One region of the Lentibacillus salinarum genome, then DNA from elsewhere that is predicted to be linked to it. Evidence: predicted binding sites of a transcription regulator. Region 1 holds the regulator's gene; the other holds the start of a gene.
The links. The regulator CtsR, encoded in region 1, represses protease genes until heat stress. The targets are predictions, from matches to a motif close to ATGGTCAATAAAGGTCAAACA.
Positions count from the first base shown of each region.

Region 2: ACFQ4A_RS03435 (ATP-dependent Clp protease ATP-binding subunit) is a predicted target of CtsR. The motif match lies at 3,676-3,696, and genes of this name have one in related genera.

Region 1 is NZ_JBHTNH010000059.1:204-19,097, reverse strand. Features, by position in the region: gene rplL (50S ribosomal protein L7/L12) at 1-145, opposite strand, end outside; gene rplJ (50S ribosomal protein L10) at 206-712, opposite strand; ribosomal protein L10 leader region at 745-897, opposite strand; gene rplA (50S ribosomal protein L1) at 945-1,640, opposite strand; gene rplK (50S ribosomal protein L11) at 1,806-2,231, opposite strand; gene nusG (transcription termination/antitermination protein NusG) at 2,412-2,945, opposite strand; gene secE (preprotein translocase subunit SecE) at 3,150-3,326, opposite strand; gene rpmG (50S ribosomal protein L33) at 3,364-3,513, opposite strand; gene sigH (RNA polymerase sporulation sigma factor SigH) at 3,575-4,231, opposite strand; gene ACFQ4A_RS17890 (NYN domain-containing protein) at 4,360-4,869, opposite strand; gene rlmB (23S rRNA (guanosine(2251)-2'-O)-methyltransferase RlmB) at 4,872-5,615, opposite strand; gene ACFQ4A_RS17880 (Mini-ribonuclease 3) at 5,618-6,013, opposite strand; gene cysS (cysteine--tRNA ligase) at 6,006-7,415, opposite strand; gene cysE (serine O-acetyltransferase) at 7,396-8,064, opposite strand; gene gltX (glutamate--tRNA ligase) at 8,490-9,959, opposite strand; gene ACFQ4A_RS17860 (PIN/TRAM domain-containing protein) at 10,082-11,179, opposite strand; gene radA (DNA repair protein RadA) at 11,421-12,794, opposite strand; gene clpC (ATP-dependent protease ATP-binding subunit ClpC) at 13,005-15,434, opposite strand; gene ACFQ4A_RS17845 (protein arginine kinase) at 15,451-16,515, opposite strand; gene ACFQ4A_RS17840 (UvrB/UvrC motif-containing protein) at 16,512-17,039, opposite strand; gene ACFQ4A_RS17835 (CtsR family transcriptional regulator) at 17,056-17,523, opposite strand; gene ACFQ4A_RS17830 (MgtC/SapB family protein) at 17,913-18,608, opposite strand.
Region 2 is NZ_JBHTNH010000003.1:29,806-42,926, forward strand. Features, by position in the region: gene ACFQ4A_RS03425 (SPFH domain-containing protein) at 1-272, opposite strand, end outside; gene ACFQ4A_RS03430 (ComEC/Rec2 family competence protein) at 347-1,213, opposite strand; gene ACFQ4A_RS03435 (ATP-dependent Clp protease ATP-binding subunit) at 1,498-3,630, opposite strand; gene mbcS (acyl-CoA synthetase MbcS) at 4,149-5,732, opposite strand; gene ACFQ4A_RS03445 (EAL domain-containing protein) at 5,921-8,569, shown strand; gene pdaA (delta-lactam-biosynthetic de-N-acetylase) at 8,834-9,634, opposite strand; gene ACFQ4A_RS03455 (Na+/H+ antiporter family protein) at 9,932-11,242, opposite strand; gene ACFQ4A_RS03460 (YfkD famly protein) at 11,457-12,251, opposite strand; gene ACFQ4A_RS03465 (OsmC family protein) at 12,423-12,815, opposite strand; gene ACFQ4A_RS03470 (MFS transporter) at 12,970-13,121, shown strand, end outside.

The DNA of each region.
Region 1 (18,894 bases):
CAGCTTCTGCTTCGCCGCCTCCGCCTGCAACAGCAACCGGCGCTGCAGCGGTTACGCCAAATTCTTCTTCAATTGCTTTAACTAAATCATTTAATTCTAATACAGACATTTCTTTAATCGCATCAATGATTTGTTGATTGTCCATTATGATTCCTCCATTTTTAAGGTTTTTTAATCCGTTATGCCGATTTACTCGGCATTAGCTTTATGCGCTCTCTTCCTCTTTTTGGTCGGCAATCGCTTTTGTGGCGTATGCAAAGTTGCGTACAGGTGCTTGCAGGACGCTGAGCAGCATGGATACCATGCCTTCGTAGTTCGGCAGGTCCGCCAATTCTTTGATTTGTTCAAGCGTTGCAACTTCGCCTTCGATAACGCCGCCTTTAATTTCCAATGCTTCATGTTCTTTGGCAAAGTTATTCAAAATCTTAGCCGGCGCCACCACATCGTCATTACTGAACGCCACTGCGGTTGGTCCTACCAATGTATCGGACAACGCGTTCAACTCGACCGCATCAACTGCCCGGCGTGTCATGGAGTTTTTATAAACTTTAAACTCAATATTTGCCTCACGCAGCTGTTTACGCAACTCGTCCGCCTCGGCTACGTTAAGACCACGGTAGTCTACCAGAACTGTTGACTGACTGTTGCGGAATTTCTCAGCAATTTCGTCGACAAGCTGCTTCTTCTGTTCGATAATATTGCTGTTGGCCATTGTTCCACCTCCTATTAAACGTTCCTCATACCGTACCTATTAAGAAAGCCTCCATGCAGACATGGAGGCTTTGTGTATACAAATGACACTCTAATTAGGATGAGTCATTCGCTCTCAAACACCTCGGCAGGACATTAAGCAGTTTTACCCGCACCTACTGTCTACGGTACAACGTATTTATTTTATAACAGTATTCATTATACGTGATTGATCATGGAAAGTCAATCAGTCATTAGCTACGGTAGCTGGAAACATCCACTCTGATGCCAGGCCCCATTGTGGACGTTATAGATGCATTGCGCATATAGACACCTTTGGATGCCTGTGGTTTGGCCTTCATAAGAGCGTCGGCAATCGCTTCAAAATTCTCAACTAATTTATCATTATCAAATGAGATTTTTCCAAGCGGTACATGGATGTTCGCTGATTTATCAACACGGTATTCCACTTTACCAGCTTTAATTTCATTAACAGCTTTTTCGACGTCGAATGTTACTGTACCAGTCTTAGGGTTAGGCATGAGCCCTTTGGGTCCCAGTACACGGCCGAGTTTACCAACTTCAGCCATCATGTCCGGTGTGGCGACGACAACGTCAAATTCAAACCAGCCCTGGTTGATTTGGTTGATCAGATCTTGCTCACCAACATAATCAGCTCCGGCATTTTCGGCTTCGGTTGCTTTATCGCCTTTTGCGAACACCAGGACACGCTCTGTTTTCCCGGTTCCATGCGGCAAAACAAAAGCGCCGCGAATCTGCTGGTCAGCTTTTTTCGGGTCAACGCCCAGACGGAATGCCGCTTCAACTGTTTCATCAAAATTAGCCTTGGCCGTTTCTTTCAGCAAAGCAACGGCTTCGTCAGCAGCGTATGCATTCGAACGGTCAACAAGCTTGGAAGCTTCTTGATATCTTTTACTTCTTTTTGCCATTTTTACTTCCTCCTCAGGTTGTGGTTTATAGCGGTAAGACCTCCCACTCGAAAAATGCTGTCACGCCCTCCTGAAACAGGACGTCAAGCATTTTTCATGAAAAAAGTTGCGTCATAATGGCGAGCCATTTATCGCAACCTATATCCATTAATGTTCAAACCGGCATCAGTCTTGAATGTCAATGCCCATGCTGCGTGCGGTTCCTTCAACCATACGTACGGCGGCATCCAAATCAGCAGCGTTCAAATCAGGCATTTTCGTTTCCGCAATTTCCTGCACTTGATCACGTTTGACTGAAGCAACTTTACTACGGTTTGGTTCACCGGATGCCGTATCAATCCCGGCTGCTTTTTTCAATAATACAGCGGCAGGCGGGGTTTTTGTGATAAATGTAAATGAACGGTCTTCAAATACCGTAATCTCAACAGGGATAATCATACCAGCCTGGTCCTGCGTGCGTGCGTTAAATTCCTTACAGAATCCCATGATATTTACACCGGCCTGACCCAGCGCCGGTCCTACCGGTGGTGCCGGATTGGCTTTACCAGCTTCAATCTGCAATTTAACTAACTTAATTACTTTTTTAGCCACGAGACACACCTCCTTAAAGTCCGTGATGTGGTAATAGGGTCATTCCCCTCCCACTCAGCATTACCGCTTCCCACATGTTGCGGGAGACGGTAAATAACAAAAGAATTTTAGCATGTATCAGCAAATTATGCAAGGTTTTTTTGAAATTCATCGATGAATCATCCGTGGCCGCCGCTTTCCCTACAGCTTTTCAATCTGGGAAAATTCCAGTTCAACTGGTGTCTCACGACCGAACATATTCACATGAACTTTCACTTTATGCTTGTCCGTATCAATATGTTCGATGGTGCCGGTAAATTCACTGAACGGGCCATCTGTCACACGGACATTCTCTTTCAGTTCAAAGTCAATTTGCGTTACCGGCTCCGCTATGCCCATCCGCTTCAACACAGAATCGATTTCGCCGGGTAGCAGCGGTGTGGGCTTTGTGCCGTGGCCGCTTGATCCAACGAACCCGGTGACTCCCGGGGTGTTGCGCACGACATACCAGGAATCATCCGTCATCACCATTTCAGCCAGCACATAACCAGGGAAAAATTTCTTCTTAACGGTTTTCTTTTTGCCATTTTTAATTTCTGTTTCTTCATCTTCTGGAACAAGCACACGAAAGATTTTGTCCTCCATGCCCATTGAATCGACACGCTTTTCCAGGTTGGTTTTCACCTTATTTTCGTAGCCGGAATAAGTATGGATGGCATACCAGTTTTTTTCCATGTCAACAGGACAAAATGTTTGCCCTTCCCTCCCTTACGTCATTAATAAAGGTTGTTCAAAAAGTCCGGTTTCATCTTCCTTTTTGAATCCGCTCTGACTTACACAAAATTATGCATATTAAAAAACCCGAGAAGCCGGGTTTTTTATCTAAATCTATCATATTCATTATAGCATAATCAGATCCTGTTTATTCAATAAATGCGGTTAAAAAAATAAATTTAAGATTTGCGTGATACCAAGATCAACAACAGCAAAAAATACAGCCACAAACGCCACAGTTGTCAGCACCGTAATGGTATAGCTTGTCAACTCACGGCCCTTTGGCCAGCTGACCTTTTTCATTTCTCTTGAAACATTCTTGAAGAACTTCACGATTTTCACAGCTTGTCTCCCCCCAGGCTCTACCGAAGAACATCCCTTATTTGGTTTCACGATGCGCGGTGTGCCTGTTGCACGTCTTGCAATATTTCCGCGTTTCTAATCGTTCGGGTTGTTGGGATCTGTTTTTGCTTGTCGTATAATTTCGGCTAGCACACACCGTGCACGCCAAAACGATTTTCTGATTCATCGTATCACCCCATCACAGGGTTTTTTTACTTACACTAATGTAGCACGCCTGCTCTTGTGTGTCAACGGCCTGTCATCCCTGCTTCATTTGTTTCCAGCAGCTGCTCCAATTTTCGTTTAATCCGTTGCAGTGCATTATCAATTGATTTGACATGCCGCTTTAACTTGACGGAAATCTCCTGATAGGTGCACCCATCCAGATACAGGCCGAGCACTTCTTTCTCCAAACCGCTTAATAATTCCGACAGTTTTCCTTCCATATCGAAGAATTTTTCCCTGCTCACAAGCAATTCCTGGGGGTCAAACGCCTGTGATCCGGCAATCACATCCGATAACGTCCGATCAGATTCTTCGTCATAAATGGGTTTATCAAGTGATACATAGGAATTAAGCGGTGTATGCTTCTGCCGGGTAGCCGTTTTAATCGCCGTAATAATCTGCCGGGTGACACACAGTTCAGCAAACGCCTTAAACGATGAGAGCTTGTCCCCGTCAAAGTCGCGAATCGCCTTATAGAGACCAATCATACCCTCTTGAACGATATCTTCCTTGTCAGCGCCAATGATAAAATATGTCCGCGCTTTTGCCCGCACATAATAAATATATTTATGTATGAGGAAATCAAGCGCCCCACTATCACCCTGATGAATAAGCCGGATTATGTCATCATCATCCAGCTTCTCGAACCGATCTTCTGTCTCTATCAGTTTGACACTCACCAAAAAAGACCCCCCGACTACACTGTAGTCAATTTAAACGTATTATACAGTAAGCGCTTCCTAATAGTCAACATAGAATTAACGTGAAAGCCCCGGCAGCCTTTCTTCGGCAACACGAAGCAGGAAGATCAGGTCTTTCCCCGCCGCCACTTTTCAAATTTTTCTAAAACATCTTTTTTCAAAGGAATTTTAATTTGCGGCTGCACGTTTTTATGCTGCTTTATCTGCTGTCCGATTTCCCGGTCAATATCATTCAATTCAATATAGAGCTCTCTGGCAGACTTTCTCAAGGCCCCCCGGCCAAAAATGGTCCGTTGTTCCGCATAGTCTGAAGTTGCGACATAAACCTGGTTGATGACAGTTTTCAATTCCTTCACAATCCGCTCAATACACTCATCAGCGGTTTCATTCTCTTTAGTGTAAATGATCTCAACCTCAAAATTGTTCAGCTTGCTTTCAATTCCTTTGACATAATAGGCATCAAATACGACAATCACCCGCATGCCTGTATAAGCCTTATAGTCAGCTAGCAGTTCAATCAGCCGATCACGCGCCTGTCCAATGTCCTGCAGCTTTAATTGTTTCAATTCTTCCCATGCGCCGATGATATTATAGCCGTCAACCACTAAAACATTCATCACTACTCACCAGCCGGGAACCTTTTGCGATAAACCTCGTACAATAACAGGCTACACGCCACCGAGGCATTCAAAGATGACACATGCCCTCTCATCGGGAGGCTGACCGTCCAGTCACATTTATCTTTCACCAACCGGCTCATCCCCTTGCCTTCATTACCGATAACCAGGGCAAGCGGCAATCCCCCGTCAAGTAACCGATAGTCCTCGCTGCCATCTGCATCTGTCCCGACAACCCAAACGTTTTGCGCTTTTAATGCGTCAATTGTGTTGGCAATATTCGTCACCCGGACGACCGGGATATGTTCAAGGGCCCCGGCAGCTGTTTTGGCAACCGTCGCTGTAAGACCGACCGAACGCCTTCTTGGAATGATGACACCGTGCGCCCCGGCAGCATCCGCCGTCCTTAAAATGGACCCTAGATTATGTGGGTCTTCCAATTGGTCCAGAATGATAAAAAAAGGTGCTTCCTGCTTGCTTTCGGCTTTAGCATATAAGTCGTCCATGGAAACATAGGAATAGGAGGCAACATAAGCGATCACCCCTTGGTGGTTGCCGGATGCCAGCTGATCAAGCTTCTTTTTGGGTGTTCGTTGCAACGTTGTCCCCTTCTTTTTGCTCAGATGTTGCAGCTTTCCGAACAAGGATTGATTCAAATGCTCTGATGCGAGGACTTTATTGACCGATCGTTCGGATGTTAATGCTTCAATAACCGGATTCTTTCCGATAATGATATCCTGGTCCATTGTTATGTTTTCCTCCTTTCAATGAACGCCACAGCTCCTTCCAGCAATTTGGCCAATCGCTCGCGGTTACCCTGCAGATGATGATAGCCGATTAGCGCCTCAAATGCTGTACTATAGTGATACGTCTGGACACTCGTGTTTTTGGGAATCGTCCCGGATTTCGCATTGCGACCCCGGGAAACGATCCCTTCCTCTTCAGAGCTCAACTGGTCGACTTCCAGCCAATGCAGAATGACCGCCGCCTGTGCTTTGGCTGATACAAATCGAATAGCTTCCTTATGCAGCTGATTGGGTTTTACCTTTCCGGCTTTCAGCAGATGCTCACGTACATGGACCTCATAAACAGCATCCCCCATGTAGGCAAGCGCTAGACTCTTCATCTGTTTGACATCAGGTATCATGGTCTGCTCGTTTCCACCGGGTACCCTGAGGGGTGTCCTCAAGGATAATGCCTTTCGCTTTCAGATGATCTCGTATGTCATCCGCCCGGCTAAAATCGTGGTTTCGTCTGGCCTCGGTCCGTTCGTCCAACAGTGCTTCAACATCATCAGCAAGCAGCATATCTTCCTGCTCCAGCTGGATGCCGAGAACATCAAGCACATTTGCCATCCCCTGCTGAAATGCTTCGATGACTTCCGTTGACGTTTGTTTTTCTTCAAGATACCGATTGGCTTCTTTTGTCATCTCAAATAAAGCCGAAATGGCGTTTGCCGTGTTGAAGTCATCATCCATCGCTTCTTCAAACTGATCATTCAGCTCCCTTATCGTCTTAAGCCACTGTTCAGACTGATCCAGATTCATACTTGTTTGCTTGCGGTGCTCCAGATTGGTGTAAGCATTTTTAATCCGATCAAGGCTGTTTTTGGCACTCTGCAGCAGTTCTTCGGTAAAATTAATCGGATTGTGGTAATGAACACTCAACATGAAAAACCGGATAACTTGCGGGTCATGTTGGGCAATAATATCTTTGGTCAGCACAAAGTTACCGAGTGATTTGGACATCTTTTCATTATCAATATTAATATACCCATTATGCATCCAATAATTAGCAAACGGTTTTTCGTTCATCGCCTCCGACTGTGCCATTTCATTTTCGTGGTGCGGAAACGCCAGGTCCTGTCCGCCCGCATGAATATCAATCGTTTCACCCAAATATTTTTTGGCCATGGCGGAACATTCGATATGCCAGCCAGGGCGTCCCTGGCCCCATGGGGAATCCCAGGCAATTTCACTGTCTTTTGCCTTCTTCCAAAGGGCAAAGTCAAGCGGATCTTCCTTTTTCTCACCGACCTGGATGCGGGCGCCGGACCGGAGTTCATCAATGGATTGGTGTGACAGCTTGCCATAGTCGTCAAATGAACGCGGTTTAAAGTAGACGTCACCACCGACTTCATAAGCATAACCTTTATCAATCAGGTTGGCGATAAAGTCAATAATGTCATCCATCGTTTCCGTCACTCGCGGGTTGTATGTTGCCTGTTTCACCCCAAGTGCGCCCACATCGTCCAAATAAGCATCAATAAAGCGGTTGGCCACATCCGGCACCTGTTCACCCATTTCGTTGGCTGCTTTAATAATTTTGTCATCGACATCGGTAAAGTTCAACACGTAATCCACGTGATAGCCTTTATACTCGAAGTAGCGCCGGACAGTATCAAAGACAATAGCCGGGCGGGCATTGCCGATATGGATATAGTTATACACCGTAGGACCGCAGACATACATGCGGACGTTGCCATCCTCAAGTGGCTTAAAGGGTTCTTTTTCCTGTGTCAGGGTATTATAAATCGTGATCGCCACGCTGCTTCACTCCTTTTAACTCTGCGATTTCTACTTTTAATTGATCAATTTCCTGCTGCAGCTTTTCACAGCGGTCGGCAACCGGATCAGGGAGTTTATGATGATCCAAATTCTTGCGCAGTTTTTTCCCGTTCTGGATCACAATCTGGCCCGGAACACCGACCACTGTCGAGTGATCAGGAATATCCTTCAAAACGACGGAACCTGCGCCTACTTTGGAGCTGTTGCCAATGGTGATGTTTCCAAGCACTTTGGCACCGGTTGTGATCATAGCATTATCCTTAACAGTCGGATGACGCTTCCCTTTCTCTTTGCCTGTTCCGCCCAGTGTGACGCCCTGGAACAAGGTGACATTGTCCCCGATTTCACACGTTTCACCAATGACAACCCCCATACCGTGATCGATAAAAAGCTTACGGCCGATCTTAGCGCCCGGGTGGACTTCAATTCCGGTAACAAAACGGCTTACCTGGGAGACCGCCCGGGCGATGAAAAACATCCGGCGGTTAAAGAAAAAGTGAGCAATCCGGTGGGCCCATATCGCGTGCAGTCCAGAATAGGTGAGAAATACTTCAACGTAAGATCTTGCTGCTGGGTCCTGCTCAAAGACAACATCCATATCCTCTTTCATCCGCTTAAAAATCCCCATCCCGATGGTTCCTCCTCTCTTTCAGTTCGATTTATCGGGTCCGTCGCAAAAACGGTGTTATGTCATAAAAATAAGCGCCCCAGTGTATTGACTACACAGAGGCGCTTAAAACGCGGTTCCACTCTGTTTGGAGACGTGTCCTTCATATCTCCCAACTCGGACTCTGGTAACGGCAGAGCGCCGCCGTTATATACTCTCATTCCATAACGGGCTCAAGGGTGCATTTCAAAAACGGTGCTTAGAATCACTTGCAGCCGGTGATGATTCTCTCTGGATTAAGCATTGCCGTCGTTTACTTCTCCCTATCAACGCGCCATATTAAAAAGTTGTTCAAAAACTCCGGTAACCATAAACTGCTCGTCGAACACACAACTAAAGTTAATCATGTTATCACTATATTACATTTGGGTGCAAATGTGAACAGGTTAAGCTCCCAACTGTTTCAGTAATTGGTCCAAGCGGCGCAGGACAGTATCTTTGCCCAAAAGTTCAATCGCCAGCGGCAATTCCGGTCCTTGCGTCTGACCGGTTGTCGCCGCACGAATCGGCATAAACAGCTTTTTACCACGATGGCCGGTTTCTTTTTGAGTCGCTTTGATTTGCTGCTTAATGGCATCTTTCTCAAAGACATCAAGATGAATCAATTTATCCGTGAACACCTGCAGGACTTCAGGCACCTGTTCCTGGCGCAATACGTCCATTGTCGCTTCGTCATAACTGATGGATTCCTTGAAAAATAACCCCGTCAAATCAACAATTTCCGCACCATTCTGTAATTGCTTCTGATAGAGGACAATCATTTTTTCCGCCCATTCCCGTGTAGCGGCATCCATGTTTTCCGGCAGCCGGCCTGCCTTAATCAGATGCGGCATGGCCAGTTCAATAACGGTTTCCGTATCAGCAGCTTTAATATATTCGTTATTCATCCACTTCAATTTGTGGCGGTCAAAAATGGCTGCTGAGGTGGACAGACGCTCAGGATCAAACATCTCGATCAATTGATCCCTGGTAAAAATCTCTTCCTCGCCAACCGGTGACCAACCAAGCAACGTGATGAAATTGAACAGCGCCTCCGGCAGATAGCCCGTATTCTCGTACTGTTCAATAAACTGCATGATATGTTCATCACGCTTGCTTAGTTTTTTACGCTCCTCGTTCAAAATCAGGGTCATGTGGCCAAAGTTTGGCCTATCCCAACCAAATGCCTCATAAACCATCATCTGTTTTGGTGTATTGGAAATATGCTCCTCCCCGCGCAAGACATCCGTGATAGCCATCAGATGATCATCAATGGCCACCGCAAAATTATAAGTCGGCGCACCGTTTTTCTTAACAATCACCCAGTCGCCAAAATCACTTGATTCAAACGTGATATTACCTCGCACAATATCCCGGAACGTATAGGTCTTATGACCAGGAACACGTAACCGAATGCTTGGTTTGCGTCCTTCCTGCTCGAATTGTTCGATCTGTTCTTTTGTCAAGTTCCGATGGGCGCCGGCATATTTGGGAACTTGTCCTCTGGCACGCTGCTCTTCACGTTCCTGTTCCAATTCCTCTTCGGTCATATAGCATTTGTAGGCCAGTCCTCTTTCAAGCAGCTCATCAACGTACTTCTGATAGATATCCAGCCGTTCCATCTGCCGGTATGGTCCATAATCACCACCGATATCGGCGCCTTCATCCCATTCAATGCCGAGCCACTTCAAATACTTCATTTGGCTTTCTTCCCCACCGGCGACATTCCGTTTCTCATCTGTATCCTCTACCCGGATAATGAACTTTCCGTCAAAATGTTTCGCATATAAATAATTAAATAATGCTGTGCGTGCGTTGCCGATATGCAAATGCCCGGTCGGACTCGGTGCGTACCGTACACGAACCTGCTCTGTCATGGTGGCACTCCTTTCTTTTAAGCATATTGATTATATGAATCATGACCATTTAAATCAAACGTATAAAAAGTGATAACCGATGCCGTTATCACTTTTGGTTTCCTCTTTAAGTTATATCGTTTTTATTGCGCTTTTTCAAGTAATTTAGGTTTAGCGAAGATCATTCTTCCGGCTGAGGTTTGCAGAACACTTGTTATCAGCACCTCGATCTTCTTGCCGATATAAGCGTGCCCTTCTTCGACCACAATCATCGTACCATCATCCAGATAGGCGATCCCCTGATTATGCTCCTTGCCATCCTTAATCACATGCACCATTAATTCCTCACCTGGTAGGACGACCGGTTTGACCGCATTGGCCAGGTCATTAATATTTAAAACAGGTACTTCCTGCAGTTCACAGACTTTATTCAGGTTAAAATCATTCGTGACAACAATGCCATCAATCACTTTCGCCAGTTTGATCAGCTTGCTGTCCACTTCCGTAATCTCATCAAAATCTCCTTCGTAAATTTCCACGTTCACCGGCAGTTCCTTTTGAATCCGGTTGAGGACATCCAGCCCGCGGCGGCCCCGGTTACGCTTCAACACATCGGATGAATCCGCAATATGCTGCAGTTCACCCAGGACAAACTGCGGAATGACGATGGTTCCCTCTAGGAAGTTTGTCTGGCAGATATCCGCGATACGCCCATCGATGATAACGCTTGTGTCCAGAATCTTGGATTTCGGCTGTTTCTTTTGAACGGTTTCGCTGTCAGACACACGTTTTTTCTCCCGTTCTTTCCGGTTAAAATTCAGCAGATTCATGAGTTCATCCCGGCGCCGAAACCCGACCTGGAATCCCAAGTAACCAAGGAAAATCGTAATAAAGAGCGGTAATACCTGTGACACAATATAAATATTAATATCAGTCAGCGGGATATTGACTAAATAAGCAATCACTAAACCACCAATCAGACCAAAACTACCAAACAGCAAATCACCGACAGGGACTTTGATCAAAGCCTCTTCCACCCACCGTAAAAATCCAACAATATAACCTGCCACGAAATAAGACAATACAAATAAAATAATGGCACCTGAGACCATACCTGAATAAGGGGACGCAGCCCACGTTGCATCAGACAGGTTCAGCAAGTTGACAATATCCGGGATATACAAATAGCCAATGGTACCTCCACTTATGATAAAAAATAAATGAACAACCTTTTTTAGCACCACTGTTCACCTCCTATCGTTTATTATTGCCCATTTTTCATATAATAACCGTCATTGGGCGGATGAAATATACGATATCATTTAAAGCCTATCATAACTGTAAAAATGAGTCAATTTGGAAAATAATTTATCATACCATATTTATGAATTAGTGTCAATGGACTAGTTTGAAAGTCCTGTTTTGGAAAATATTGTATAACCATATTTTTGACGGTCTGCTCAGCCTGACAGTTTCAATTATTTAACCTATTAACCCTTCTTCCAATGCCTCCTGTACAGTATTGACCCCGATCACGTGAATCGGTGCCGGCGCTGTCCAGCCCTCCAAATTTTTGTCCGGGCAGATGACACGCTTGAATCCGAGCTTGGCCGCTTCCTGTACACGCTGTTCAATCCGGGAGACCCTTCTTATTTCCCCAGTGAGCCCAACTTCGCCAATTATGATGTCCTCCGGTTTAGTCGGCTGGTTTCTGAAGCTGGAGGCAATACTGACAGCTACAGCCAAATCAATCGCCGGCTCATCAAGCTTGACACCACCAGCCACTTTAATGTAAGCATCCTGGTTTTGTAGCATCAGTCCCACACGCTTTTCCAATACAGCCATTAATAAGGGGATCCGATTCGTGTCAATTCCGGTTGCCATCCGCCGCGGATTCCCAAAACTGGTCGGCGAAATCAATGCCTGTATTTCAACAAGCACAGGCCGTGTCCCTTCCATCGACGCCACAACTGTTGAGCCGGCCGCTCCCTGTGATCGTTCCTCCAGAAAAATTTCCGAAGGGTTCATAACTTCCCGCAAACCTTCTTCCTTCATTTCAAAAATACCCATTTCATGTGTACTCCCGAAGCGATTCTTGACGCCACGTAAAATACGGTATGTGTGATGCTGCTCCCCCTCAAAATAAAGGACGGCATCCACCATGTGTTCCAGCATTCGCGGCCCGGCGATAGCACCTTCTTTGGTCACATGTCCCACAATAAAGATAGGGATACCATTTGATTTAGCCACGCGCATCAATTCACTTGTACTTTCACGCACCTGGGAAACACTTCCCGGTGCACTGGTTACTTCCTCACGGTAAATCGTCTGAATCGAGTCAATGACGACAAAGGCAGGCTTTGTTTGTTCTATCTGATTGATAATGTCCATCAGGTTCGTTTCGGCCAACACATACAATAATTCCGTATTGATGCCAAGCCGGTCCGCTCGCAATTTGGTTTGTCGGATGGATTCTTCGCCGGAAATGTACAAAACAGGCAGTTGCTTATCAGCCAATTGCGCGGATATTTGCAGCAGCAGCGTTGACTTGCCAATTCCCGGGTCCCCTCCAATCAAGGCAAGTGATCCGGGGACTATCCCTCCCCCGAGCACCCGGTTAAATTCCTTCATGATTGTGGTGATACGGGGTTCTTTTTGCATTTCCACCGTTGTAATGCTTTCCGGACGATGAGCGGTTTTGGTATCCCTGCCCATTGCATGCCTGCTGCCTGCCGACGATGCATCAATCTCTTCTACAAGCGTATTCCAACTGTTACAGCCGGGGCATTTTCCCATCCATCGCGCGGATTCATAACCGCATTCCTGACAAACGTACTTCGTTTTGCGTTTAGCCAATACAATCCTTCCCCTTCACTATAGTCTCTATTATATACGATTGACGTCACATGAAAGTTACAGGTTTCTATCATTATTATAAAAGCCGCTCCATAATTTTTCCATAAATCCCATTATGCTATCTGCCCAATGTCAATATGCGATTAGAAAAGCTGAAAGGATGGACTCTTTCAGCTTTTCTACCCGCTCAGATAACTAAAATGCGATTTTCTACGGCAAAATGATAAATTCGCCTTTATTGTTTAAACCGATTTTAACCTTTTCTCCTTTTGTGATACTTTCTTTCAGCAATTCTTCGGAAAGAAGATCCTCAATATTTTTCTGGATAGACCGGCGCAATGGACGCGCTCCGTACTCCGGATCAAACCCTTCATTGGCAATCTTCTCGACCGCTTTATCCGTTAGGGTGAATTCAATTTCCTGTTCTATCAGCCTATCCTGCAACTGCTTGATCATCAGGTTGACAATATATTTCATATGTTTCTTTTCCAGGGAATGGAACACGATCGTTTCGTCAACCCGATTCAAAAATTCGGGACGGAATGCTTTCTTCAATTCGTCGGTCACTTTTGTTTTCATGTTCTGATAATCCTGCTCTTCATCATCCAGTGTAAAGCCGACATATTTATTCCGTTTCAGCTCATCTGCCCCGACGTTTGAGGTCATGATCAGCACCGTATTCCGGAAATCGACCACACGGCCTTTAGCGTCCGTCAGCCGCCCGTCTTCAAGCACTTGCAGCAAAATATTGAATACTTCGGGATGTGCCTTTTCCACTTCGTCCAGTAATACGACTGAATATGGCTTTGTCCGCACTTTTTCGGTAAGCTGTCCGCCTTCATCATAACCGACATATCCGGGAGGTGAACCGACTAGACGGGACGTGGCGTGTTTTTCCATGTACTCGGACATATCGATCCGAATCATCGCTTCTTCGTCGGCAAACATCGCCTCAGCTAATGCTCTAGCAAGTTCGGTTTTACCGACACCGGTAGGGCCCAGGAAGATAAACGAACCGATTGGACGTTTCGGATCTTTCAATCCGGCACGAGCCCGGCGAATGGCCTTAGACACAGCATTGACGGATTCTTCCTGGCCGATGACGCGGTTATGCAGTGTATCTTCCAGGTTCAATAGCCGCTCACTTTCGTCTTTGGTCATCCTAGCTACCGGCACACCCGTCCATACGGAAACAACTTTGGCAATATCTTCAACCGTTACCTCGGAGTCTTCCTGCCCCTGTTTCTCTTTCCATTCATTTTTTGTCTCTTCCACTTCCTCACGCAGACGCTGCTCAGAGTCACGCAATGAGGCCGCTTTTTCAAACTCCTGTCCCTGCACGGCAGAATCTTTTTCTTTCCGCACGTCCTCAAGCTTTTGTTCCAATTCTTTTAAATTTGGCGGCACTGTATACGAACGAAGACGGACTTTTGATCCGGCCTCATCAATCAAGTCAATAGCTTTGTCAGGCAGGAAACGATCGGTGATGTACCTGTTGGCTAACTGGGTAGCCGCTTCGATCGCATCATCGGTAATCGTTACACGGTGATGCGCTTCATATCGGTCGCGCAGCCCCTTTAAAATCTGGACACTTTCATCCAATGTCGGCTCATCGACTTGGATCGGCTGGAAACGGCGTTCAAGCGCTGCGTCTTTCTCTATATACTTGCGGTACTCATCCAGTGTCGTTGCACCGATGCATTGCAGTTCACCACGGGACAGAGCGGGTTTTAAAATATTGGACGCATCAATAGCCCCTTCCGCACCACCGGCTCCGATTAATGTATGAAGTTCATCAATAAACAGAATAATATTCGTTGCTTGGCGTATTTCCTCCATCACTTTTTTAAGCCGGTCTTCAAATTCACCACGATATTTAGTTCCGGCTACAACTGTACCCATATCAAGTGTCATGACCCGTTTATCGCGCAATATCTCAGGGACCTCATTATTAATAATTTGCTGGGCAAGACCTTCTGCCACAGCTGTTTTACCAACGCCGGGCTCACCAATCAGTACCGGGTTGTTTTTCGTTCGGCGGCTCAACACTTGGATCACCCGTTCAATTTCCCCACTGCGGCCGATAACCGGATCCACATTGCCATCCTTCGCACTGACAGTTAAATCCCGTGCCAGTGAGTCGAGAGTCGGTGTGTTGGCATTCGATGACTGCGCACCCCGGCCCTGGCGTCCTGCCTGTGACTCATTACTCCCCAAAAGTTGCAGCACTTGCTGGCGGGCTTTGTTAAGACTGACGCCCAGATTGTTCAATACCCGTGCTGCCACACCCTCGCCTTCACGGATTAAACCGAGCAGGATATGTTCTGTGCCGACATACGAATGACCAAGCTTACGTGCCTCATCCTGCGATAACTCCACGACCTTTTTGGCACGTGGTGTGTAGTGAATGGTCTGCATTGGCTCTTTGCCCGTACCGATCAGCTTTTCAACTTCTTCTTGAATTTTGGCTACTTCCAACCCCAGTGATTCCAATGCTTTAGCGGCGATGCCGTTACCTTCACGGACTAGTCCCAGCAGGATATGTTCCGTTCCAATGTTATTATGTCCGAGTCGTACAGCTTCTTCCTGAGATAAGGCCAAAACTTTTTGCGCTCGTTCTGTAAAACGTCCAAACATCATATCTTTTTCCTCCTAGCTAAGTCTCTAATTGCATCCGTTCACGAATGAGTGACGCTCTTAACACATCCCGTTCATCCGGTCTTAAATTTTTCCTGGCATATTGCTGCAAAAAACCCGGTTGTGTTAATACCATTAATTCGTTCAGTATATGGCGTGATACATTTTCGATAATGTCCAAGTCGATGCCAAGCCGGACATCTGACAGACATTTGGCTGCCTCATTTGACTCAATGATCCGGCCGTACGCCAATACACCGTATGAACGGTACACCCGGTCCTCCAGTCGCGTTGCTGACTTTTCCATGATATGATTTCGTGCTTTTCGTTCATGTTCGATAAGTTCGCGAACAACACTTTCCAAATCTTCCACAATATCTTCCTCGGACTTCCCGAGTGTTATTTGGTTGGATATTTGGAAGATGTTGCCTGTTGCTTCACTGCCTTCCCCGTAGATACCACGGACAACCAGACCAAGCTGGTTGATGGCCGGTATCATGCGGTTGATCTGTTGGGTCCAAGAAAGGGCAGGCAGGTGCATCATGACCGATGCGCGCATCCCGGTTCCGACATTCGTCGGACACCCGGTTAAATAACCCCGTTTTTCATCAAATGCATAATCAATTTTTTCTTCCAGCCAGTCATCAAGCTCAAACACTTTCTTAAGAACGTGGGTCAATTGAAACCCGGGGGAGTAAAGCTGGATACGCAGATGATCTTCTTCATTGACCATAATGGACACCTGTTCATTTTTGGAAATGAGTACTGCGGATGTCTGATTTCGTTCAGCCAAATGCGGACTGATCAAATGCTTCTCCACCAAAACACGTCTTTCAATCGGTGTCAGATCCCGAATGGGAATAAAGGCAAAATCATGGTAATCCTGAAATGACTGGTGCTCATACGCCTGCTGAATAAAATCACTGATATGGTTCAAATCCGCTTCATCAGCCATAATCGGATAGGAATACTGGGCAAAGTTCCGGGCCAGCCGTATCCTGGTGCTTAAGACAATATCACTGTCCGGGCCGTCCTCCCGCATCCATGGGCTTATGGCCTCGTTCATAAAGTGCTGTAGTGTCATGAATCATCACCCCGTGTCTGATCTTCCAATTCCTTAATTTTATCACGGACCCTGGCTGCTTCTTCAAATGCTTCACGTTTGATTAATCGCTGTAATTCCTCTCTGTAGGCATCAACTTCTTTTTTAATCCGCATATTCCCACCAATGCGTGCCGGAATTTTTCCGTGATGTGTCGTATTACCACTGTGAACGCGACGGAAAACGGGGTCCAAATGATCCGAAAACGTCTCATAACACGTTGGACAGCCAAATTTCCCGATGCGTTTAAATTCCGATAGGGTCATCGCACACTGCGGGCATTGCAATTCTGTCGTCTGTTGGCCTTGTGCGGCTTTGGCATTTTCAAACGTTGAGTTGAATAACCCGGACAATAAGTGGTGTAAGGAATAGCCCTCTTCCGGGTAGCTCATATAGCCCTTTTCTTTTGCACAGGCCTCACACACATATACTTCCGTTTTATCGCCATTTATGACCTGGGTAAAGTGAAGTGTAGCCGGACGTTTGTGGCATTCCTGGCATTCCATATGGTTCCCCCCTTAGTTATCGATTTAAATATTTAAGTGTTGTCAGCATTGATGTCAGTATCCGTGCACGCACCTCATCACGAACAGGCAGCTGAAAGGCAAGCGTATCCCGGCTGACGGCACTTAACATGATTTTGGCTTCGCGTTCGGTAATCAATCCTTCCTCCAACAGACGCTCGAGCACATCCACCGCTGCCTGCTGGGAAACAGTCGGGTTAATCATTTGAATAATATCATCGATTAAGTCAGCTTTATCCTGGTGCTTAACCCGCTTGATCCGAATATAGCCACCACCGCCCCGTTTACTTTCAACTATATATCCTTTTTCCACAGTAAAGCGTGTTTTAATCACGTAATTAATTTGTGATGGTACGCATTGGAATTCTTCAGCAAGTTCACTCCGTTTAATATCAATCGCATTTTTGCCGGCAGTTTCCAAAATCTGCTTCAAGTGCTGTTCAATAATATCCGAAATGTTACGCATATACCCTCCTCCTCCCATCCTATGACCTGTGATTTATCGTTTTGATAAGTTATGGATTGGTATTATTTTGACTTTGACTAACTTTGACGTTACTTCTATTATACGATATGTACATAGAGATGCAAGAGGTATCCTATTCTTATTTTAGACAAATTCGGATAAATCGAAACGCCTCGGGAACAGCAGATTTTGAAAAGGAAAAGGACTCCCGCGTCCTGACGATTAGATCACATACGCGGGAAAATCAGGAACGTGTACTTGTCGACTGAAGCGGCAGTTTTCCCACGTAGTTCATAAAGTCAAACATCAGTCAATCGGAGGCTCCTGCCGCCCGTTAAATGTGGTGAAAGGCCTTTCACTCTCTGTGACCGGACGAAAACGTCGGATTGTTACTCCTGTTCTGTTATAGTCTTAACGTTCTCTATCTTTGATATATCCTCAAACAAAGCCAGCTGATCCAAATATTTATCCGGCTCAATTTTGACGATGATTTTTCGCACACCAACATCAATCCGCTCAATTTCCACCTGTCTAATCGCTATGGAATGCGATTCCAGAATCGAAATGACCTGGTTAATTTGCAGTCCCGGCAGCGCCGTAATCTCAATTAAATGAAGACGGCCTTTCCGGAATAGCTTTTCAAAGTTATTTAAAAAAACGAGACTCAATAAAATGATGAGTGTTGTGAATACGGCCGCACCATACATCCCAGCACCGACAACAAGGCCAAGCCCGGCAACTGTCCAAATGGAAGCAGCCGTCGTCAGCCCCCTAATGGTCATTCCATTCACGATAATAGTCCCCGCACCGAGAAAACCGATACCACTTATAACGTATGAAGGAATGCGTGCCGGGTCGAATCGGATGTTATCATATGCTCCAATAAATATTTCAAACCCATATAAAGATAAGAGCATCATAAGACAAGCGCCGACACCGACCAATATATGAGTCCGGAAGCCTGCAGAATGATTTTTTAATTCCCGCTCGAATCCGATTAACCCGGATAGGATTAAAGCTATTAAAATACGGACCATCATAATTGTAAAATTATCTCCGACAAGTTCATCCAAATATGGCAACATACCTTAACACTCCCTTCACTCCTATTTATATCCGATAATTATCATGCGGATGACATGAAATAAACAGAAACTTTCCGGTCATTTGTGTTGGACAAAACACACACTTATTTACCAGTATGAATAACTTCTCGCCCTCAGCATAACCAGCAGCCGTTGAATACTAAAGCATTCTTAACCGCGTATACGCCTACCGAAAGATATTCACAACCTTCCCCTTGACTCAAATATAAAGGATAATATGGTGTTACATGTGTGTTATGGAAAAATATTCGCTAAACCCCGAACA
Region 2 (13,121 bases), on a different contig from region 1:
AGTGAAATCATCCGTCTGACCGAGAACGGCACCGTAATCACAATGCCTTCCTTGCGAATACTTCCCATATACTTTCCCAAAAAAATCACAACAGCCGCTTGGTTCGGTTGAACAACCGTGATACCGCTTCCTAGTACAATCGCAACAACAAGTGCGATGGCACCGATAATCCAGTGCCCTTCCAGAAAACTCATGACCGTAACCGCAACAAGGACAGCGATCGCCAGTATTCCAACATAACCATTCATCATCCAGGCATCTTTTTCACGTATCACATTGACACACCTTCCCCATCTTTTTGGCAACATATTATTATGATATCAGTTTTGTTTATTTTTGTAAATATTTATCCAGCTTTCAACCGGGTCATCGGACTATTTTCATGAAACACAATGAAGCCTTTGCCATCTGTCCGGACCGTTATATCGCCAAACATCGCCGTTGGATAAATCGTCGTATCGACTTTGTGCAAATTTTCCATGACCCTGTCGACCGGGTGCCCGTATTCATTCTTTTGGCCATAAGTCAACACAGCAGCATTCGGGTTGACCGCCTGTAAAAATTCCAGCGATGTACTGGTACGGGAACCATGGTGGGCCACTTTCACGATTTCCGAATTCAGATCATACTTTTCCATCAAGCGCCTTTCCTGCTCTTTTCCGACATCACTCATTAACAGAAAATCCATTTGGTTAAACGTGAGCTTCAGAACGATGGATGATGCATTATTCGATTGCGAGCTGTTATGGGTATTCAGCACGCGAATTTTTAAATAAGGATCAATTTTAATCAGCTCATGTTGTTCGGCAATTTCAATCGGAATCTTCTGTTCCAAAATTCGGCTAACATACCTGGCATATGTTCTTGTGGAGTGGATTTTTCCGGTATCCATAATTTTTTCCACATTAAATGATTTCATGACTTCCGGCAATCCGCCGATATGATCGATATCCGGGTGTGTTGCAATCACTAAATCAAGTTTCTCCACGTTTTGCTCGTTAAGAAAAGCGGTGACTTTTTTTCCTGCAGCCGGACGACCACCATCAATCAGGATATTTTTTTCGGATGGGGTTTGGATCAGCATGCTGTCCCCCTGACCGACATTGATGAAATGCACATCCATATTCGGCTGCTGTTCAGCGTATACGGCTGGCAAACTGATAAAAGAGCAAATGATGAGAATTACAGTCAATATACTAATATACCGTTGCATGATAAACATCCTTTATAGCTGGTTGCTTTTAGTTTTTGAAGTTGGAATTTCTATTATGCGAAATGAGTGGCGAAAATATTAGCTTAGGATGAAGCTAGGTTGACGTTTTAGTGTACGCCGATTTCCTCATGTCCATACTTGTCCATTCGGGGTAAAGATTTCTTTCTTCGGCTGAAGTTCGGGCTGAAGTTCGCCCGCTCCGACGGCATTTTTAGACAGAAAAAGCCGCTGACCAGAGTCAGCGACTTCCTTTTCTTATCTACAATACTGATTGTAGATTCACTTTATTTCATTTTTCCAACAACAATCTCGCCATCGTTGACATCGACGCTGACAGCTTCAACCGATTCTTCTTCCAGAATGAGGTCGGTCAGCTGATCTTCAATTTTGTCCTGGATGACGCGGCGCAGTGGTCGTGCACCAAAGCGGCGGTCATAACCAAGGCGGACAAGTTCTTCTTTCGCAGCGTCCGTAATCGAGATGGAGATATTATTTTCTTCAATGGTTTCTTCCAGCTCGTGAAGCATCAAATCAACAATTTGCAACAAGCTTTCTTCCTGAAGTTCATTAAATTGAATTATGCTGTCAAATCGGTTCAGGAATTCAGGTTTAAAATAAGCACTCAAGTTTTCCAGGGTTGACACAGCATCATGTTCGTCACGGTTAAAACCGACATTGATTTGTTTTTCACCTGTTCCAGCGTTACTGGTCATAATGATAACCGTTTCTTTAAAGCTGACCGTGCGGCCGTGTGAGTCAGTCAGTTGCCCGTCTTCCATGATTTGCAGGAACATGTTTTGCACGTCAGGATGTGCTTTTTCAATTTCATCGAGCAAAATGATGTTATACGGATTGTGGCGGACTTTTTCAGTTAACTGACCTGCTTCTTCATGGCCGACATATCCTGGTGGTGAACCGATGATTTTCGATATGGCGTGTTTTTCCATATACTCACTCATATCGAGACGAATCAGGCTGTCACGTGTGCCGAACAATTCTTCAGCCAGTGCTTTCGTCAGTTCGGTTTTACCGACACCTGTTGGGCCGACAAACAGGAATGAACCGATTGGGCGATATTTGGATTTCAGACCTGCACGGCTGCGGCGGACGGCTTTGGCCACTTTTTGTACTGCTTCGTCCTGACCAATAACTTTGGCGCTGAGATGTTCACCCAAATTGCGCATCTTTTCCTGTTCATCTGCTTGCAGCTTCGTGACCGGAATACCGGTTTTCTCTTCCACAATCAATTCAATATCGGAAATGTCCACATCAACAACTTGTTCTTCATCTTTTGCTTTTTCCAGTTGTTTTTGCAGCTGGATTTCCTGATAACGAAGGTGTGCTGCCGTTTCGTAATCTTCTTTTTCAGCAGCGGCTTCTTTTTCCCGGACGACTTCATCCAGTCGGTTTTGGATGGTATCCGAATCTTTTTCCGCGTTGTCGAGATTCAAACGTGATCCGACCTCATCCATCAAGTCGATTGCTTTATCCGGCAGGAAGCGGTCCTGGATATAGCGTTGTGACAGTGTCACGAATGCGCGAATCGCTTCATCGGAATAGCGGACTTCATGGAATTTTTCATAGCGATCTTTGATACCGCTCATGATCTGGATAGCGTCTTCCACGGATGGTTCTTTAACCATCACTGGCTGGAAACGACGCTCAAGGGCAGCGTCTTTTTCAATCTGACGATACTCTTTCAGTGTGGTTGCCCCGATCAGTTGCAGTTCACCGCGTGCCAATGCCGGTTTCAAAATGTTGCCGGCATCCATTTGTGAACCTTCGGCGGTACCTGCGCCAACCAGCAGATGGATTTCATCGACGAATAGGATGACATTTTGCCGTTCTTGCAATTCCTGAACAAGCTGTTTCATCCGTTCTTCAAACTGGCCGCGCATGCTTGTATTAGCAACAAGTGATGCGACATCCAACAGATAAATTTCTTTATCCATCAGTTTGGCCGGCACTTTGCCTTCCGTCATTTTCAGCGCCAATCCTTCGGCGATCGCTGTTTTCCCGACACCAGCTTCACCAATCAGGATCGGATTGTTTTTGTTCCGGCGGTTCAGTGTTTCAATCACACGTTTCACCTCGGTGTCACGGCCGATAACCGGATCGATCAAACCAGCACGGGCAGCGTTGGTAACGTTTTTGCCCAGTTGATCAAGTAAACCGTTACCATTGCCGGTTCCTTGCTGTGTTTTCGTTCCGGTGAACCCTTGACCTTGCTGACCATTTCCCTGGAAAAATTTATTAGCAAAATCGCCTTGCTGGCCTTGACCGAAGTCACCATTCATCATGCTGCCCTGGATTTCCTGAAAACATTGATTACATAGATGCATATTCATTCGTTCATTGTTGATTTGCATTGCGACGTTAATGGATGCTGGACGAGTACCACAATTTTGACATTGCATATGTGATTCCTCCTTATTTTCATAAATAGATTGTTGAAAGGTTTGACTTTGACTATCTTTGACCTTTGATTCTTATTATACTCTGACCTTCTTTGACTTTCAAGGGGGTTGCCTAATTTTTTTCGAAAAAATAATTTCCTGGAAAACCCTTTGTATACGGGGGTTGCACTTCTTTTTCACGAGATCTTAATAGGTTTCACTATCACTATTAACGTCAAAAGGGCCACCCTAAACATAGGACAGCCCATTAAAAAATACACTTTAAATTTTGGCTCTTCACCATAATCTATGGTTGATAAATCAAATTTAATTTGATGATAGCGATCGCTACGGAAAAACACTACGCTTTCCGTGGGCCCCGAGCTCAGCCTCCTCGAAAAAAGAAGTTCGCTTTTTTCTGCTCAAGTCTACACTGCGCTTTCCCACAGGAGTCTACGTGTTTTTCCTCCGCTATCTAGTTGGTAATACCATATTTATTCATATATTTCAACCCTAGATTTTGGTGTTGACCCTAAATTTTATTTGACCTTTTCCTTTTCTTTCTCCCGCAGTTCTACTCTCCTGATTTTCCCTGACGTTGTTTTCGGCAGTTCATTGATAAATTCAATTTTCCTCGGGTATTTATACGGAGCGGTCAGGTCTTTTACATGGTCCTGCAGGTTCCTGACCAAATCCGGGTCATCAGGATTGATGCCATCCTGCAGCACAATAAAGGCTTTGACGATATTGCCGCGGACCGCATCAGGACTGGCTACGACCGCACATTCCTGGACAAATGGATGTTTGACCAGGGCATCTTCCACTTCAAACGGCCCAATCGTATAACCGGAGCTGATAATGATGTCATCACTGCGGCCTTCAAACCAGAAGTAGCCGTCCTCGTCCTTTGAAGCCTGATCACCTGTCACATAATAGTCCCCGCGCTGGGACATTTTCGTCCGCTCCGGATCTTTGTAATATTCTTTGAATAACGCCGGGCTGTCCAATTTCACAGCAATATCACCAATCTCATTGGCCGGAACCGGCTGCCCGTGTTCATCGATTATGTCTACATCATTTCCTGGCGTTGGTTTGCCCATTGACCCGGGTTTGACGTCCATGCCTTTCATAAACCCAAGCAATAATGTATTTTCGGTTTGACCATAACCATCGCGAACCGTCACCTTAAAGTAGTCGTGGAACGTATCCATCACTTCTCGATTCAGCGGTTCTCCGGCCGATACGGCACTGTGTAGCACAGGCAGCTGATAGTCATCCAGGTTATCCACTTTCGCCATCAGCCGGTACTCGGTTGGTGTGCAACATAATACATTAATCGCTTCATCCTGCAGTAGCCCCAAATAAGTCTTTGGATCAAATTTGCCATGATAGACAAAGCCAGTGGCGCCTGATCCAAGCACCGATAAAAACGGACTCCAGATCCATTTTTGCCAGCCTGGTCCGGCTGTGGCCCACACTTTATCACCTTCATTAATACAGAGCCAATTCTCAGGCGCCGTTTTGAGGTGGGCATATCCCCAGCCATGTGTATGTACGACTGCTTTCGGGTTTCCGGTTGTGCCCGATGTATACGATAAAAAGGCAATATCATCGCGGGATGTATCAGCCATCTCCAACTGACCCGATGCCTTGTTCTTCAATTCATCCAGATGGTGCCAGCCATCGACTTTTTCCCCGACGGAAAACAGTGTTAACTGATCGAATTCATTGACACCGGTAAATTCGTCAACGAACGGATCATAACTGACCACCGCACTTACTTCACCGTGACTGATCCGGTACTGTAAATCCTTTGTCTTCAACATTTCCGAACTTGGAACCACGATCATGCCGACCTTTAATGCAGCGAGATAGGTTTCATAGGCTTCAATCAGTCGGGGGATCATCACAAGCACTTTATCGCCTTTTGTCAGCCCATTTTCCGTAAAAACGTTACCAATTCTGTTGACATTCCCCATCAGTTGCTCATAGGTTATCGCTTTCGAATGGCCCTCTTCATCCTGCCAGATGATAGCGTTTCTATCCGGGCTTTGGGCTGCATATCGATCCATTTCCGAGACGATATTATAATCCGCCGGCGCCATTAAATCCGCTTTGTTCATCCTATCACTCCAATCCTTAAGTGTAGGGTTAGTATATCAGAATTTATATAAAATTTAAATAAATAATTGTAATCCTTGCATTGGCAGCATTCGACATTTTATGACATTTTTTAAGATAAATATTTTAATTTTTGAAACTTTATATTACAATATCTATAATGACCTTTAATAGAAGGGTGGGACTCGCCTTGCGTGAACCGCGTAAAAAACCTACCGGGCCGGCTACTTGGTCTCATTTTTTCCATAAAGAGAACGATATGCCTCAGCTATCAACGGATGATTTCCAGCAATTTGCACAAACGCTTGAAGAACTGGAAGTGAGCAAAAACCATCTCGAACATGCGCAGCAAATTGCCCAAATCGGCAGCTGGGAATATAACATTCCCGACGATATGTTAACGTTCTCCGCCTATGCCCGTGACATTTTCATATCCGAGGAATCAGACGGGAATCCCCCGCTCGATAAGGCGCTTGCTTATATCCACCCGGAAGACTATGACAAAACCTCTGCAGCCGTTTGGGAGGCAGCTGAAAAAGGGATCGGTTTTGCTGCTGATTTCCGGATTTGTCACGGCAATACGCATGACATACGCTATTTAAAAGCCCAGGCAGAAGCGATATGGAAAGATGACAAGCCCTATAAACTGGTTGGTGTCGTCCAGGACTGTACAATACAGCATTATTTGGAAAATCAGGTGGAAGCGTCGAAAAAACGGATCCAACTGATATTGGACCATTTAACTGTCGGGCTATGGATGAAAGAATATGCCACCGAAAAAGTCGTGTATGTTTCCGAAGGCGCCGGTGAATTGCTGCAATACCCGCTGTACGAGCTTTACGAGGTGCCGGGTATCTGGGATGACCTCATCCATCCGGCGGAAAGAAAAGAAGTACTCAGCCGCCAAGAGATTCTAAAAAGAGGCGAAACACTGCAACATCAATACCGTATCCAGTGCGGAGATGGCACTTTGAAATGGGTTTACGACCAGACAATCCCCTGGTTCAATGAACAAGGTGAACTCACCCACCTGTTCGGAATGCTGGCGGATATTACCCACGAAGTTGAAATGCGGCAGAAACTTGAATATCTGGCAACCCATGATGCCTTGACGGCCCTGCCAAATCAGCGCAGTTTATATGAAAAATTGGACACGCTGTGTGAACGTGATGCGTCTTCAGGATTTGCCCTGTTTTATCTCGATCTCGACCGTTTCCAGCTTATCAATGACTCGCTTGGCTATACGTTTGGTGATCAAATTCTAAAGCGGGTGTCCAACAGACTCGTGTCTGTGCTGCCGGATGATGCCTATCTTGCACGCATCAGCAGTAACGATTTTGTTGCCGTGATAGAAAACGCGCCATCGCAAGAATTTTTATTAAATTTGTCCGAACGAATGATTGAAACCATTGAAATGCCGTTTACAATCGATAGCTATGAGTTGCATATCACCACAAGTATCGGGATCAGTTTTTATCCGGAAGACGGCGATGATAAGCTTTCCCTGATTCAAAACGCGCATGCTGCCCTGCACCGGGCCAAACAACTGGGCAAAAACAATTATCAATTATACTCGATGTCCAAAGACATTACATCCTATAAAAAATTCGTACTGGAAAAAGATATGCGAAAAGCGATTGAAAATGAGGAATTTGAAATCTATTTCCAGCCGCAAATCGAAACGGGTACAGGCATTATTAAAGGGGCCGAAGCATTAATCAGGTGGCATCATGCCGATTGGGGACTGGTATCTCCGGGTGAATTCATTCCGCTGGCCGAAGAGAACCACCTCGTGCACAAAATCGGTCATTGGGTGATCGAAAATGTCTGCCGGCAATTACGTTCCTGGAAAGATCAGGGTTTTACGTTACGTCCGATTGCCATTAACGTATCCCCCATCCAGTTAATGAAAAAAGGATTGGTTGACGTTGTTGCCAAACAATTAAGCCATTACGATATACCAGCCAAGTATCTGGAACTGGAAATTACAGAAGGTACATTGCTTAAAAGTGAAAAAATGGTCTTGAATACCTTAAAGGATTTGCGGGAATTGGGGATCAAAATCGCCCTTGATGATTTTGGTACCGGTTTTTCATCCCTTATATACTTGAAAGAATTTAACCCGGATATCATCAAGATTGATAAAGCGTTTATCCAGAGTTTAAACGCAGAGAACAACAGGGAGGCAGCAATCATCTCCTCGGTTCTCCATTTGGCCAAAGGGCTTGATATGAAGGTGATCGCTGAGGGTGTGGAGGAACATTCCCAACTGGAATTCCTAAAACAAAACGAATGTGGTGAATGTCAGGGCTATCTGTTTTCCAAACCGGTTTCTCGGAAAACATTCGAGCAAATGCTGGTAACTGGTTACCTGAAACCCTCTAAACCTAAACCGCATATGCCAGCTAAAGAAGAACGCAGAAAGTATTACCGGCTCGTCTTCCCCAACCCTTTACTTGGTAACATGACCATTGTAGAAATAAACGAGCGAACGGTGAACCTCGGTTCTGCGCAGGTGTTGATCCTGGACATCGGGCTTGGCGGTTTAAAAATTATGACCTCACTCAAATTGCCAGTGCATTCAAATATTAAATTGAATTTTAACGTTCATTTGATGGGTGAATCGTTCCAGTTGGAGGGCCGATTGGTGTGGAAAAATGAAGCGAAAGGCGATACCTTTTACTATGGCGTCGAATTTAACATATCGGAGCAGGAAAAGGACAACCTCGCCGCCTTCGTCAACAAAATGAGCGCTCTTCAGCGCCTGAATCAGCAGATCCCGGATACGTATTTTATCGAAGGAAGCCCATATGCCTATATAAAGAATCATCATCTATAATAGAATAGGGGCTGGGACATAACTAAAACGTTAAACATTAAAGACGAATGATGACCGGAAGATTTAAGTATAATGTTGGGATAAGTCTTAACCATCGCTGCGGAAAAATACGCCGCTGGTTTTAGTGGAAACCCATTATATTATAAAAAGAAAAATCCAAACTGATTCGAATTTCAACTGACGAATTTTGAATCATAGTTCGGATTTTTCTTTGTTTCAATACTTTTGTCCCGACCTCTTTCTTTTGGCGCTCATTAAGAACCATCAATAACCGTAAATGGGCCGCGGCAGATTATCTTTCATCACTAGATGATCAAGACTTTTGAATTGATACCCTTGTTTTTTCAATTCCGTTATGGTTTTATCCAAGGCTTTGGCATTATCGGATGATACCGTATGAAGCAACATAATCGCCCCGGGATGGATCTGGTCCATGATCGTTTCATGGGCATACTCCCAGCCTTTTTGCTTATTCGTTTCCCAGTCGACAAATGCCAGCGACCAGAATATATGGGTGTAACCGAGCTCTTGGGCCCAGTCGAGCGTCTGTTCACTGAACATCCCTCTTGGCGGGCGTAAATAGCTGATGTTCTCCTGATCGGATACGTCGGCCACCGCCGCTTCCAAAGCCTCCAGTTCTTCCTGCATGGCTTCTTTCGTGACGATGGTAAAATCCGGGTGGTGATACGAGTGATTCCCAATAATATGCCCTTCATCAGCCATTCGTTCGACAAGGTCCGGTTCGCTCTCAACATAATGACCGGTCACAAAAAAAGCGGCCGGCACGTCATGTTTTTTCAGCACGTCCAGAATATCATCGGTATAGCCTTCTTCATAGCCATTATCAAATGTCAAATACACAACTTTTTCACCGGAATGGTCCGCATAGTAAGCACCGTATTCCTCAAGTATCTGTTTATATTGGCCAACGTCCGGAATTTGATGATCATCATTTTTTTTAAATCCCCATCCGTAACCGCCGGCCGCATGCGTGACATGCGCATTCGGCAAAACAGCAAGAAAGCAAATAAGGAGCCCAATTGCTGTGGAAACATACCTTTTCATAGCAGACCCCACCTATTTTTTCCCTTACTTTGTCCGTAACTGTTTGCATTTATTCATAGGATGGGCGGGCTGATGTTGTTCTCAGGCTGATGTTTTTATTCTTGCGCCGAAGTTCTCGCTTTCAGGCTGAAGTTTCCAGTCTCACGCCGAAGTCTTCGCTCTCAGGCTGAAGTTTCCAGTCTCGTGCTGAAGTCTTCGCTCTCAGGCTGAAGTTTCCAGTCTCGCGCTGAAGTCTTCGCTCTCCGGCTGAAGTTTCCACCTCGGAATTGGCATTTATTTTCTGACATGCATCATCATTTACAGAATCATCGACGCCGCCCACCCGAACACAATCAATGGAATATTGAAGTGAATGAATGTCGGCACACATGTATCCCAGATATGGTGGTGCTTACCGTCAGCATTCAGTCCGGATGTTGGTCCGAGTGTGCTGTCTGATGCCGGTGATCCCGCATCTCCCAATGCTCCGGCTGTACCGATTAGGGCAGCGGTGGCCATTGTGGAAAAGCCTGCTGTCAGACAAATCGGTACAAACAGTGCTGCCAGAATCGGAATGGTGCCGAATGACGACCCAATCCCAATTGTAACGACAAGGCCGACCAGCAAGAGGATTAACGCGATGATTGCCTGATTGTCACCAAGAAATCCGGATGACATTTCGACAAGTGCATCGACCGCACCCGTATCTGTCAACACCTTTCCAAAACCGGATGCAACCAACATGACAAAAGCGATTTGTCCCATCATGGCAATCCCGTCGGCCATGACCTGTTCGCCTTTTCTGAACGGCACAACCACAAGCGCAAACATGAGGACCAGCCCAGTCAGCGCACCAGCGATCAAATTTTGGGTGATAATCTGAACGAGCAGCGCACCTGCTATAGCAACCAATGTCAGACCATGTTTCCGGTTAAAGGTGACGTTTTCTGTTTTCCACGCCGTGAAATTCGCTTCACTTCCGCCTGCTCCCGGAATCGCCTCGCGATCATTTCGATACGTGAACAAGACGGCAATCAAGAGTCCGACGATCATGCCTGCCCCGGGGATCAGCATCGAAAGTGCCGTCTGCCCCATCGTAATAGCGGCACCGTTTTCAGTCATCCCGTTCTGAATGGTTTCGTGGAAGAGCAGACCGAAACCGGCCGGGATCATGACATACGGTGCTTTCAGCCCGAACGTCAAAGCTGTGGCCACACCGCGGCGGTCCACTCTCATCTCATCAAACAATTTTAATAATGGCGGAATTAATATCGGGACAAAAGCTATATGAACCGGGACCAAGTTTTGCGATAACGATGCCACACCGGCAATGGCCAGCATCATCATCGTTTTTTTGCCGGTCAACACTTTAATTAAATAGTTTACCAAAAGCGCCGTAATACCTGTATAACTGATTGCCACCGCAAAAGCACCAAGCAAAATGTAACTTAATGCGGTACTGGCCTGATCGCCCATGCCGCTAACCATCATATCGATTGCGTCAACAACGGACAATCCCGACAGCAGCCCGGCCGTTAATGCTGCAGCAATAATCGCAATAATGACATTGACCCGCAGTAAACTGAGAACGGTCAATACCAATACAGATATGATAACAACCCACTCCATAGTCGTTTCCCCTCTCTCTTATCTCTTTTCATGTTCCATTCAATACTTTAACATGATAAAGCATTAAAGAGATGAGGTCAACCCTGATCGTGAAATTAAATCCTAGTTGTGCGAAGAGGTCGTTATTATGATAAACGGTTGATGTTCTCTTTCTCCGGTTGATAAAAGGGGCTCACCCTGGGATATTCCCAGGGAGCCCCTTTTATCCATCAACCTATTGCAGCTGGAAGGAAAATGACACATGGTCCTGCACCGGTATCCAGGCACCGATACCTTGTTTAGTGACATTCTGGATCACGATTGATTTCTTATTTCCTTTTAACTGGAAGTACACTTCGCCGAATGTGACTTGTCCCCTCTCATTCACGGCAGGGGCATAAGCTTTTAGTTCCCCGTGTTTTTTTACCGGTACATTATACGAATTCTCCTTTTCTGTATTTTGACCAATGACCGTTGTATAAGCGAGCGGCAAATCAATTTTATCTTTTGCCTGTAACAGCATCATTTTTTTGATATCGTCCGGATTGGCAATCTTGTTTGTCAAAGCGCCTTTAATTTCCTTTTTTTCCTGCTGATTATACTGCATTTTCTGGTCGGACTCACCACCGATATTATTCAGTTCATTCGAATTGATTTTTTGGTATTCCCAATTGATGTTGGTCTCATCCGATTTATAATTCAGCGGCCACCTGCCGATATAGACCATCCCCCGGTAGCCAAACGAAATAGGCGATGGATTGATCGACGTTTCGTTAAGTGTCTTGATCAGATCTGGATTCTCAATCGGGATGTCAACGCCATCAATTAATTCTTTAGTCAATTCACTGGGCTCGACCACTTCCTGATCTTCCGTTGAGTTGGGATACGTGTTTTCTTTGGAAATGTTTAAGACGTGACTCGGTACCTCGAATGCGTCGTCATCTTTTTCTTCCTTTTCTTCAGCCAGTCCGTTAACAGGGATCAGTAAGACTAATGCCATTAATACCATGATGTAAAGTTGTTTATTCATGTTGTCCCATTCCTTTCGTTCTGCTTATCATATAAGAAAAAGTCGGCATTCGCCTCGCTTATAGCGAGTGCTGTCGTTTTTCTTATAAGGTCATCCTCAATGACGGTACGAAAAAAACTAACGTCTTTGGCGTTAGTTTTTTCGGACACATGAATATTATACGGTTAAATATTAACGGCTTAGCTCAATCGTTTCCAATGATTCCTCAATCGTGATGCTGTCTTCAACCGAGCGGACCATGGAACAATTTTTCCGAGCTACTTCCAGGTTTTTATATAACTTATCATCATCCAGATGGTAGCCTTTAATGATGAAATGCAAGCTGATCTTCTCAATCCGGTTGGCCACATCCGAATTGCGCTCCACGTCTGCTGTCACCTGCAGATCTTCAATGTCTATCCGCTGTTTCTTTAAAATCTTCCGAAAGACGGAAGCGCTGCAGCCAGCAATTGACGCAATCATCAATTGAAACGGACGGAAGCCGAATGCTTCATCTCCTGATATGTCCAATTGACCATAATCCAAATCAATACGTATACCTTCTTCTTTCCCGTAAAAATGCATGATAAAGTTCAACTCCCTTATAATAGTCTTCTATTATTATTTACCCTTCATCGTAAACCATAACGCATTTTGGTGGAAATATTTGAATTGACCTCCCCGTAAAAAAACATTACATTGAATGAAGCAACACGACGTTTATGGAGGGAGAAAAATAATGGTATCCGCACAGACCAGATTCTGGATATTAGTTGCACTTGTTTTTATATCAGGCTTTTCACAAGGTATGATTCTCCCATTATTATCCATTATCCTTGAACAAAACGGTGTCTCATCCTCCATCAACGGCCTTCATGCAACGGGTTTGTA